Regions from separate parts of the Leifsonia sp. NPDC056665 genome, predicted to be linked through region 2. Evidence: predicted binding sites of a transcription regulator. Region 2 holds the regulator's gene; the other holds the start of a gene.

Region 1 (5,406 bases), on a different contig from region 2:
CGGCGAGCCGGACGACGCCGTACAGGCCGTCGTGGTCGGTGAGGGCGAGGCCGTGCAGCCGGAGCCGGGTGGCCTCCTCCAGCAGCTCCTCCGGCGCGCTGGCGCCGTCGAGGAAGCTGAAGGTGCTGTGCGTGTGCAGCTCGGCGTAGGGGACGTGCCCGGCGTCGGGCTCGTCTGTGCCGTCGTTCTCGGGCATCGGCTGCGCGACGTACTTCTGCCGCTTGCGGGACGACGGCCGCTCCGGCTGCTCCTGCTCGCTCGTGCGTCGCCCGCTCAGCCGCCGCTCGAACTCGGCCCACGGGATCGGCGGGTTGTTCCACCCCATCAGTCGCGCCCCCTCTGCATCCAACTGACAGGACACGCCGTCTCGGCCGCCGCCCACGCGGCGTGTCCTGTCAGATAGGTGTCAGTCATAGCGGGCCTCGGCGAGCCAGGCGGTGCCGGTGAGGGAGAGCAGCCAGGCGGTGCCGTCGGCGTCGACGAGCTGGAAGCGGTGCATGGCGCGCGCGAGGCTGGCGTCCCACCAGCGCTCGCGCACCGGCCACGGGCCGGCCCAGGAGTCCACCGGCCGGGCGTCGCGGGCGGCGCCGGTGGGGGAGAAGCTGACGATCGGCGCAGTGACGTCGCCGCGGTCGGTGACCTCCACCGGCTCCCCGGACGCGTTCAGCACCGCCACCGGCCGCGGCACCTCGAACACGGTGGAGGGCGCGGGCGCCGGCAGCGACCCCGGCCAGGGCCGGTCGGAGCGGGCGACGCCCACCGGCCGGTCGCCCCACGGCACCAGCACCTGCCGGTCGGACAGCGCCCGGCCGCCGCCGATCGTCGCGGTGACGACGGCGTCGTGGCCGAGCATGCCCTGCACGCGGGTGAGCCCGTGGTGGATGCGCTCGTCAGCGCCGCCGCCCCACAGCCCGTCCTCGTGGTGGCCGATGTCGTCCACGGCCTCCGGCGCGACGGCGACCTTGGCGATCGGCGAGGCGAGCCCGGAGTCGATGGAGCCGGACCCCTGCAGCTGCCAGCGCACCCGGTCGACCACGTCGGAGGCCGAGAACAGCCGGGGGTGCTGCCAGCTCCGCTCGCTCACGTGGCCGCGCTCGTCGGTGACCTCGATGCGCAGCGACGTGCACACCAGCCCGGCCTTGGTGAGCCCGGCCACGAACTGCTCGGCCGTGCCGCGGAACGCGAACGTCACCTGGTCGACCCGGTCGAGGGGAGGCTCGAACTCGATCGCGCGGTCCAGGACCTTCGGCGGGGTGCGCGGCACCACGGCGGCGCCGTCCATCCCGCTGGCGAGGTCGTGGGCGTGCTCGCCGCGCTCCCCGAACCGCTCCCGGACGTCCAGCCGGTCGAGCCGCGCCAGGTCGCCGAGGGTGCGGAGGCCGAGTCGGCGCAGCAGCGGGGTGAGCTCGGTGAGGCCGAGCTGGGCGACCGGCAGCGGGGCGAGGAAGGCGGGGGAGCCGCCGGGAGGGATGATGCGGACGCGGGGCGCGGTCTGCGCCAGCCCGGTCGAGCGGGCGGCCTGCTCGGCGGCGAACGGCCCGTCGGCGATCCCGATCCGCACATCGCCGAGCGCGAGGCCGAGCTCGTCCTCCAGCCCTTCGAGGCAGCGCAGCAGCTCGGCGGCTGCGGCCTCCTCGCCGCCGTAGTAGCGCGCGGGACCGCGCGCCCGCAGCACGCAGGTGCCCGGCCGCACCGCCTGCACGCCCGGCGTGATCTCCTCGATCGCGGTCAGCACCGGCTCGAAGGCGCGCGCGTCCAGCACCGGGTCGTAGAGGACGATCTCCAGCTGCGGGCAGCGCGACTGCGCCTCCCTGACCCGCAGCCCGCGGGTGACGCCGTCGGCGCGGGCGTGGGAGGAGCAGGCGAACACCATCCCCTTCTCGACCAGCGCCAGCGGCACGTCGGCGGGCAGCTCGAGGCGCTGCCGGGCGGCGATGACCGGCCAGTCGGGGCACCAGAGCACGATCGCGCGGGTGACCTGCCGCATCGTGGGTGACATGCCTAGCTCACCGCCTCCAGCCGGGTGGGCGCGGAGGCCCGGAACGTCTCGTCCACCGCGGGCAGCCAGAGCTCGGCCCTGCGCCGCGGTCCCGCCCCGCCGCGCGGTGCGGCCTCCACCGTCACCCGCCGGGCGGAGAGGTAGCCGGCGCCGGCGGCCAGGCCGTCCCAGCCGCTGCGGACGACGGAGAGCGCCGCCTCCGCCTGCGGCCAGTCGCCGGCGACGACGAGCGTGGCCTCCCGCTGCCGCAGCCGCGCGGTCAGCCGGGCGACGTCGCCGCTCTTCGGGCGCTCCGGGGGTGCGACGGCGATCACGCCGAGCACGTCGGCCATCGCGGCGGTGACGGTCAGCCACTGCGGCCCGGGATGCGGCACCAGCACGAGCCGCTCCAGGTCGATGCCGAACCGTCCGGCGGCCTCCGCCCCGAAGTCGGGCATCCCGACCACCCCGCACCAGGCGCCCGCGGCGCTCGGGCCGGCGAGCATCGCCATCAGGAGCGTCGTGGAGCCGTGCACCGTGTAGGCGGCGCCGGCCTTGAGCGCCCCGCCGGGCAGCAGCGCGGCGAGCGCGGGATGCGTCTCCAGCGTCCGCGCGTCGAGCTTCGTCGCCTGCATCTGCCGGATGCGCGACTGCAGCTCGTGCACCTGCGCCCGGTCGGCGACCGGGTCGGGGAAGGCGGGTGCGACGGCAAGGGACATACCTCTATTTTCGAACACATGTTCGAATACCGCAAATGTATTCTGGTGCGCTGAAGTGCGCGGCCGTGTTCGCCTCCTAGCGGGCGACCGGCTCCGTCACGAAGTCGATCAGCCGCTCCACCCGCCCGAGCAGCTCCGGCTCCAGGTCGGCGAACGTCCGCACGCGGCCGAGGATGAGCTTCCAGGCCCGCGCGATGTCCGCCTGCGTCTCGTGCGGCAGTCCGAGCGCAGCGCAGATGCCGTGCTTCCACTCGATGGAGCGGGGGATCGACGGCCAGGCCTCCAGCCCGACCCGCGCGGGTTTCACGGCCTGCCAGATGTCGATGTAGGGGTGGCCGACCACGAGCACGTGCGCGCCGAACGGGCCGCGGGCGACCTTCTCGGCGATCCGGCTCTCCTTGGACCCGGGGACCAGGTGGTCGACCAGCACCCCGACGCGGCGGCCGCGGTCCGGCGCGAACTCGCGCACGATCGCGTCCAGGTCGTCCACGCCCTCCAGGTACTCCACGACGACGCCTTCCACCCGGAGGTCGTCGCCCCAGACGCGCTCCACCAGCTCGGCGTCGTGCCGGCCCTCCACGAAGATGCGGCTGGCCCGTGCGACGCGCGCCTTCTGCTCGCCGACCGCGAAGGAGCCGGAGGCCGTGCGCCCGCGACCGGCCGGGGCGCGGCTCGGCGCGATGAGCCTCACGGGCTCCCCGTCGATGAGGAAGGATGCGCTGATGGGGAAGACGCGTTTCGCCCCGAAATAGTCCTCCAACTCGACGGTCTGCGCCTCCAGCCGGACGATCGCGCCGCAGAACCCGGTCCCGGCCTCCTCGACCACGAGGTCGCGCACGGCCTCCACGGCCGGGAGGGTCTTGCGGCCGGCGTTCTTCCAGTCGGAGGCCAGCACATCGGAGCCGTAGCGATCGTCGTCCATCACGTTGAGAGAGGGTAGGGGATCGGCGGGGTGGGGTGGGGGAGGCTCCCCGGGGGAGGGTGGGATGCGCAGGCCGCCCGCCTCAATCGAAGATCCGCACCAGCCGCCAGCTCCGGTCGTCCGCGTCGTGCCGCACGTCGAACACGTGCGCCACCCCGCCGTCGCTGGTCGCCTGGAACCGCCAGCCGCCGATCTCCCGCGGCAGCGCTCCGACGCCGTACCGGTGTTCGCCGAAGGGCCGCCACCACGCGCAGATCTCCGCCCAAACCGTTGGGGTGTCGCTCACCCGGTAGCGCGTGGAGCGCCAGACCAGGCGGGTCGGGATGCCGTCCTCGGTGGTCCACACGGCCACCGCCTCGTCGATGTCGGTCATGCGCGCGGGTTCCTCTCGATCGAACGTATGTTCGAATGCAAGTGTAAACCTGTCCGCACGATGTGTGTGAGACTGACCACCCGGAGTGACGGCGAGGAGACGACGTGGTCGTAGGCAGCGATGTGCAGGAAGCGGCGGATTCCGAGTGGCGGCTCGGAACGTTGCGCGTGAGCCGGATGGGTTTCGGTGCGATGCGGCTGGCCTCCGCTGCGGCTTTCGGGCAGGGACCGAGCCGGGACCGCGCCGAATCCATCGCGGTGCTGCGCCGCGCTCGCGAGCTGGGCGTCACGCACTTCGACACGGCCGCGTTCTACTTCTCCGCACTGCGATCGGCGAACGAGTTGATCAACGCGGCGTTCCCCGACCACGACGACGATCTCGTCGTCGCCACCAAGGTCGGTCCGTCGCGGAACGCGTCCGGCGAATGGGCCGATCCGGCCCGACCGGATCAGTTGCGCGGGCAGGTGGAGGAGAACCTGCGCCAGCTCGGCCGGGACCGGCTCGACCTCGTCTACTTGCGCGTGTTCGGCTCAGGCTCCGTCGGTGAGCACGTCGGCGCCCTCGCAGAGTTGCAGGCCGAAGGCCTGATCGGCAATGTGGGCCTCTCGAACGTCTCGACAGCGCAACTGACGGAGGCCTCCGATATCGCCGAGGTCGTCAGCGTCCAGAACCGCTTCGGGTTGGACCAACGCACACCGGAGGCCCTGGCAGTGCTCGAGGAGACGACGCGCCGGCAGATCGCCTTCGTGCCGTACTTCGCGATGGCCGGCACCGGCGGAGAGCGCGGACGCCCCGATGAGACCAACCCCGTCGTGACGGACATCGCGAACAGGCACGGCGCCAGCCCGTCGCAGATCAGGCTCGCGTGGACCCTCCACCAAGGCCCGAACGTCCTGGCCATTCCCGGCACCGGCGACATCGCGCACCTCGAACAGAACGTCGCCGCCGCACGCATCCACCTCAGCCGCGAGGAGCTCGACAGCCTGTAAACCAGCGTGCGCCCCCAGTGATCATCGCTGTCACCGCCTGCCATACTGACCGCATGACAGACTTCGGGGATCCGTCGAACGCGTCGTTGCGCCTCAGCCACGACGAACGGGAGCGCGCCGTCGCCGCGCTGCAGTCGCACGCCGCGCAGGGGAGGCTGAGCGAGGCCGAGCTGCAGTCGCGCGTCGCCGCCGCACGGTCGGCCGTCACGCGCGGCGACCTCCAGCCGTTGTTCTCCGACCTCCCGGGCGTGTTGCACCTGGATGGCGCGGGCGCCGCACCGAGCGCCCCGGCCGCCGCCGCGTGGCAGGCGTCGCAGCCAGGGCCGAGCCCGTGGGGCTACCCGCCGGCGCCCGGCGAGCACGGCCGGACGGTCAGCCGCTGGGGGCTGCTCGTCGTCTCGATCATGCCGTTCGTCGCGGTCATC
Region 2 (5,406 bases):
TTGCCGGTGAGCTCGACGTTAGCCCCTGCGGCCTCCAGCGCCTTGACCGCGGAGTGGACGTTGCCTGTCCCGTAGTCGAAGACGACGACGTCGGGTGCGCTCACAGCGCGCCCTTGGTCGACGGGATGCCGGACACCAGCGGGTCGAACGCCTTCGCCTGCCGGAACGCGCGCGCGAACGCCTTGAACTCGGCTTCCGCGATGTGGTGCGGGTCGCGGCCGCCGACCACCGTGACGTGCACGGTCAGCCCGGCGTTGAACGCGATGGCCTCGAACACGTGCCGCACCATCGACCCGGTGAAGTGCCCGCCGATCAGGTGCAGCTCGAACCCGGCCGGCTCGCCGCCGTGCACCAGGTAGGGGCGTCCGGAGATGTCGACCACGGCCTGCACGAGCGCCTCGTCGAGCGGGACGAGGGCGTCGCCGTAGCGGGAGATGCCCGCCTTGTCGCCGAGCGCCTTCTTGATGGCCTGGCCGAGGACGATCGCGACGTCCTCCACCGTGTGGTGCACATCGATGTCGGTATCGCCGCTCGCCCGCACCGTCAGGTCGGTGAGCGAGTGCTTGGCGAACGCGGTCAGCAGGTGGTCGTAGAACGGGACCGACGTGCGGATGTCGGACGCCCCGGTGCCGTCGAGGTCGAGGGTGAGCTCGATGCTCGACTCGCTGGTCGCGCGCTGAAGCTGGGCGGTCCGATTCGTCATGACTGCGAGCTTACCGACTGGCCGGAGGCCGCCACCGCTCCAGACGGGCGCCCGAGGGAGCGCAGCGCCTCCAGGAACGCGGTTGTCTCGGTCTCGGTGCCCGCGGTGACCCGGAGGTGGTTCGGGATGCCGACGTCGCGGATGAGAACGCCGCGCTCCAGCAGCGCCTCGAACACCGCGTGCGGGTCCTCTACGCCGCCGAACAGCACGAAGTTGCTCCCGCTGCGGTGCGGGAGGTAGCCGAGCTCCGCCAACTCCACCACGAGCCGGTCCCGCTGCCCGCGGATCTCGCCGACCATCGCGAGCATCTCGTCCGAGTGCGCCAGCGCCCCGAGCGCGGCGGCCTGCGTGAGCGCGGACAGGTGGTACGGGAGCCGCACGAGCCGAAGGGCGTCGACCACGGCGGGGTCGGCGGCCAGGTAGCCCACCCGTGCCCCCGCGAACGCGAAGGCCTTGCTCATGGTCCGCGAGATCAGTAGGCGCTCGCGCCCGGGCAGCAGAGTGAGCGCCGACGGCTCGCCTTCCGGCATGAACTCGGCGTACGCCTCGTCCACGATCACGATGCCGCGCGCCGCGGCGTAGACGGCCTCGATCGTCTCGAGGGAGAGCGGAGTCCCCGTCGGGTTGTTCGGCGAGCAGAGGATGACGATGTCCGGATCGTGCTCCCGCACGGCGGCCGCCGCGGTCTCCGGCGACAGCTCGAAGTCGGCGTCGCGCCCGGCGGCGATCCAACTCGTCCCGGTGCCGGAGGCCAGCAGCGGATACATGGAGTACGTGGGAGCGAACCCGAGGAGGCTGCGCCCCGGCCCGCCGAACGCCTGCAGGATGTGCTGCAGCACCTCGTTGGATCCGTTCGCGGCCCAGAGCTGTTCGGCCGCGAGCCCGTGCCCGAGGTAGCGGGCGAACGCCTCCCGCAACTCGGTGAACTCGCGGTCGGGGTAGCGGTTCACCCCCGTCACGGCTACGGCGACCCGCGCGACGATGTCGGCGGCGACGTCCTCCGGGACTGGATGCGTGTTCTCGTTCACGTTCAACGCGACGGGCACGACCTTCTGCGGCGCCCCGTACGGGGTGCGACCGCGCAGGTCATCACGGATCGGAAGATCGGAGAGTGAGGTCACCCCTCAATGGTAGCCAGCGCCACTGAAGGCTTCCGCCGTGTGACGCCCCGCTGCGTACCCCGTCCCGGCCGCAGCGCCACCGCCCCTACTTCCCGTCGTACTGCGTCGGGATGGCTAGCTGCTGCCCCGGCGTCACGACCGCCGAGGACAGCCCGTTGAGGTTCACCAGATCGGCGATCACATTGCGCGGGTCGGCGTTGGGCGCGATGCGGGACGCGACCGACCACAGGGAGTCGCCCGACTGCACCGTCACGTAGTGGAAGGTCACGTGCGCCTGCTCCCCCGTGGCCGCCGCGCCTCCGCCGTTGAGCGCGAACACCATCGCCCCGATCACGATCGGCAGCGCGACGAGCATCGTCAGCACGGCCCGCCCGCGCCGCGTGAGCCGCAGCCGAACACGTCCAGCAGCCTGCGCGCCACTCGCCGCAACGTTGTTCATCGCAACGTTGTTCATCCCAACGGTGTGCATAACCACTGCGCTCATGTCGTGACCTCCAAAGGCTTCGGTCGAAGCTCTGTTCCGAATATATCTTCGAATGTTCGAGACCGCAATGCTCGGGCCGGCGGAAAATACCGCAGGTATTTCGAGACACACTCGAACACATGTTTGTCGGGCAGCCGAACTGTGGATACAGTTTCGATTGTCTGGACGTAAGACAACCAGGCACCACCGACATTCGGTTCCCCCGGGTGACGGCGACGGTCACGAAGGGACGAGCGTGTCGAACGAGAACCAGGCTCCGCGCACGCGGCGCCGCAAGAACCTCAGCGAGAAGCAGCTCGCCATCCTCGACGTGATCCAGCGTTCCGTGAGCTCGCGGGGCTACCCGCCGAGCATGCGCGAGATCGGCGACGCCGTCGGCCTCTCCAGCCTCTCGTCCGTCACCCACCAGCTCAACCAGCTCGAGCTGAGCGGCTACCTGCGCCGCGACCCGAACCGGCCGCGCGCGCTGGAGATCCTCATCGACGTCCCGTCGGCGACCGCTCCCGATTTCGAGAACCAGACCCCCGTCGGCGACGCCGCGATGGTCCCGCTCGTCGGCCGCATCGCCGCCGGTGTCCCGATCACCGCCGAGCAGCAGGTGGAGGAGGTCTTCCCCCTCCCCCGCCAGCTCGTCGGCAACGGCGAGCTCTTCATGCTCAAGGTGGTCGGCGAGTCGATGATCGACGCCGCCATCTGCGACGGCGACTGGGTGGTCGTCCGCACCCAGAACACCGCGGAGAACGGCGACATCGTGGCGGCCATGCTGGACGAGGAGGCCACCGTCAAGGTCTTCCGCCAGCGCGACGGCCACACCTGGCTGCTCCCCCGCAACTCGAACTTCGAGCCGATCCTGGGCGACTACTCGACCATCCTCGGCAAGGTCGTCGCCGTCCTCCGCGCCGTCTGACCCGATCTACCTGACAGGACACGCCGTCTCGGCCCGCGCCGAGACGGCGTGTCCTGTCAGTTGGATCACGCCCAGCCGAGCTCCTGGAGGCGGGCGTCGTCCAGGCCGAAGTAGTGGCCGATCTCGTGGACGAGGGTGATCCGCACGCGGGAGCGCAGCTCCTCCACCGTCTCGCAGCTCGCCTCGAGGTTGTTGCGGAACAGCGTGATCCGGTCCGGCAGCTCGCCGAACCCGTAGACCCCGCGCCGTGTCAGCGGATGGCCGGTGTACAGCCCGTAGAGCCGGGGCCGCGCGCCCGGCGGCTGGTCCTGGATGATGATCGCCACGTTCTCCAGCGGCCGCACCATGTCGTCCGGCAGGCTGTCGAAGACGTCGTCCACCAGCGCATCGAACTCGTCGTCGGCCATTTTCATCATGAGCCCAGCCTCACCATGCGCTCATCATCCCCGAACCGGCGGAGGCCGCGCTCCCACGTCCGCGCACAGCGGAACGTCGACAGCGCGGCCTCGCCGGCAGGAGGGATCAGGCCGTGACGCCCACCCGCTCCCGCACGTCGCGCGTCGCCGCGAGGATGTTGCGCAGCGACGCCACCGTCTCGTCGTACCCGCGGGTCTTGAGCCCGCAGTCCGGGTTCACCCAGAGCTGACGGCCCGGGATCGCGCTGAGCGCCGTCTCCAGCAGCTCGGTCACCTCGGCGACAGACGGCACGCGCGGCGAGTGGATGTCGTAGACGCCCGGGCCGATGCCGTGCTCGAAGCCGGAGCGCTGGATGTCGTGGACGACGTCCATCCGGCTGCGCGCGGCCTCGATGCTGGTCACGTCCGCGTCGAGGTTGCGGATCGCGTCGATGACCACGCCGAACTCCGAGTAGCAGAGGTGCGTGTGGATCTGCGTCGCGTCCGCCACGCCGGAGGTCGCGAGCCGGAACGAGCCCACCGACCAGTCGAGGTAGGCGGCCTGGTCGGCGCGCTTGAGCGGCAGCAGCTCGCGCAGCGCCGGCTCGTCCACCTGCACGACCCGGATGCCCGCGGTCTCCAGGTCGGCGATCTCGTCGCGGAGGGCGAGGGCGACCTGCCGCGCGGTCTCGCCGAGCGGCTGGTCGTCGCGCACGAACGACCAGGCGAGGATCGTGACCGGCCCGGTCAGCATGCCCTTGACCGGCTTCTCGGTCAGCGTCTGGGTGTAGGTCGACCAGTCCACGGTGATCGGCTTCGGCCGGGACACGTCGCCCCAGAGAATCGACGGCCGCGTACAGCGCGATCCGTACGACTGCACCCAGCCGTTGCGGGTTACCGCGAACCCGTCCAGGTTCTCGGCGAAGTACTGCACCATGTCGTTGCGCTCGGGCTCGCCGTGCACGATGACGTCGAGGCCGATCTCCTCCTGGAGGTCGACGACGCGCTTGATCTCGGCCTGCATGCGGCCGAGGTACTCCGCCTCGTCGATGACTCCCGCGACGAGCTGAGCGCGCGAGCGCCGGATGTCCGCCGTCTGCGGGAACGACCCGATCGTGGTCGTCGGCAGGAACGGCAGGTGCAGCGCCTCGTCCTGTGCCGCCTGCCGCGCGCCGTACTCGCCGCGGCGGAAGTCCGCACGGGTCAGCGCGGCCTCGCGCGAACGCACGGCGTCGACCCGCACGCCCGGGGCGGAGGCACGGTCGGCGAGCGCCGCCGTCGCCGCGGTGAGCTCGTCCTGCACGGCCTCGTGGCCGTCCACGATGCCGCGCGCCAGCACCGCCACCTGACCGACCTTCTGGTCGGCGAACGCGAGCCAGGTCTTCAGGCGCGCGTCGAGGTCCGGCTCGTCGTCCACGTCGTGCGGGACGTGCTGCAGGGAGGTGGAGGTCGACACCGCGACGTCCGGGCTCAGGGAGAGCAGCTCGGTCAGCGTCCCGAAGGCCGCCTCCAGGTCGCCGCGCCAGATGTTGTGGCCGTCGATCACGCCGCCGACGAGGGTCTTGCCCGCCAGCGCGGTGCGCGTGGCCGCGTCGAGCCCGGCCGGGACGCTGCCCCGCACCAGGTCGAGGGAGATGGCCTCCACCGGCGACACGGCGAGCACGGGGAGGGCGTCGTCCAGGCTGCCGTACGGCGCCGCGACGAAGATCGCGGGCCGCTCTGCCGCACCGCCCAGGTCCGCGTAGGCCGCACGGGCGGCCTCCAGCACCTCGGTGCGCGGCTCGTCGATGCTCTCG

The links. Region 2 encodes LexA, which represses DNA repair genes until DNA is damaged. Its sites were predicted from a motif close to TCGAACANNTGTTCGA; they were not measured.
Region 1: a site for LexA is predicted at 4,012-4,027, ahead of ACFQ9V_RS01425 (DUF6504 family protein). Genes of this name have one in related genera too.

What each region holds. Positions count from the first base shown of each region.
Region 1 is NZ_JBHTXK010000001.1:328,843-334,248, forward strand. It holds gene ACFQ9V_RS01405 (error-prone DNA polymerase) at 1-325, opposite strand, end outside; gene ACFQ9V_RS01410 (DNA polymerase Y family protein) at 407-1,999, opposite strand; gene ACFQ9V_RS01415 (hypothetical protein) at 2,002-2,697, opposite strand; gene ACFQ9V_RS01420 (DUF3097 domain-containing protein) at 2,774-3,619, opposite strand; gene ACFQ9V_RS01425 (DUF6504 family protein) at 3,702-3,992, opposite strand; gene ACFQ9V_RS01430 (aldo/keto reductase) at 4,097-4,981, shown strand; gene ACFQ9V_RS01435 (DUF1707 domain-containing protein) at 5,035-5,406, shown strand, end outside.
Region 2 is NZ_JBHTXK010000015.1:79,527-84,932, reverse strand. It holds gene hisH (imidazole glycerol phosphate synthase subunit HisH) at 1-104, opposite strand, end outside; gene hisB (imidazoleglycerol-phosphate dehydratase HisB) at 101-703, opposite strand; gene ACFQ9V_RS14475 (histidinol-phosphate transaminase) at 700-1,824, opposite strand; gene ACFQ9V_RS14470 (LysM peptidoglycan-binding domain-containing protein) at 1,910-2,308, opposite strand; gene lexA (transcriptional repressor LexA) at 2,544-3,215, shown strand; gene ACFQ9V_RS14460 (metallopeptidase family protein) at 3,281-3,631, opposite strand; gene metE (5-methyltetrahydropteroyltriglutamate--homocysteine S-methyltransferase) at 3,738-5,406, opposite strand, start outside.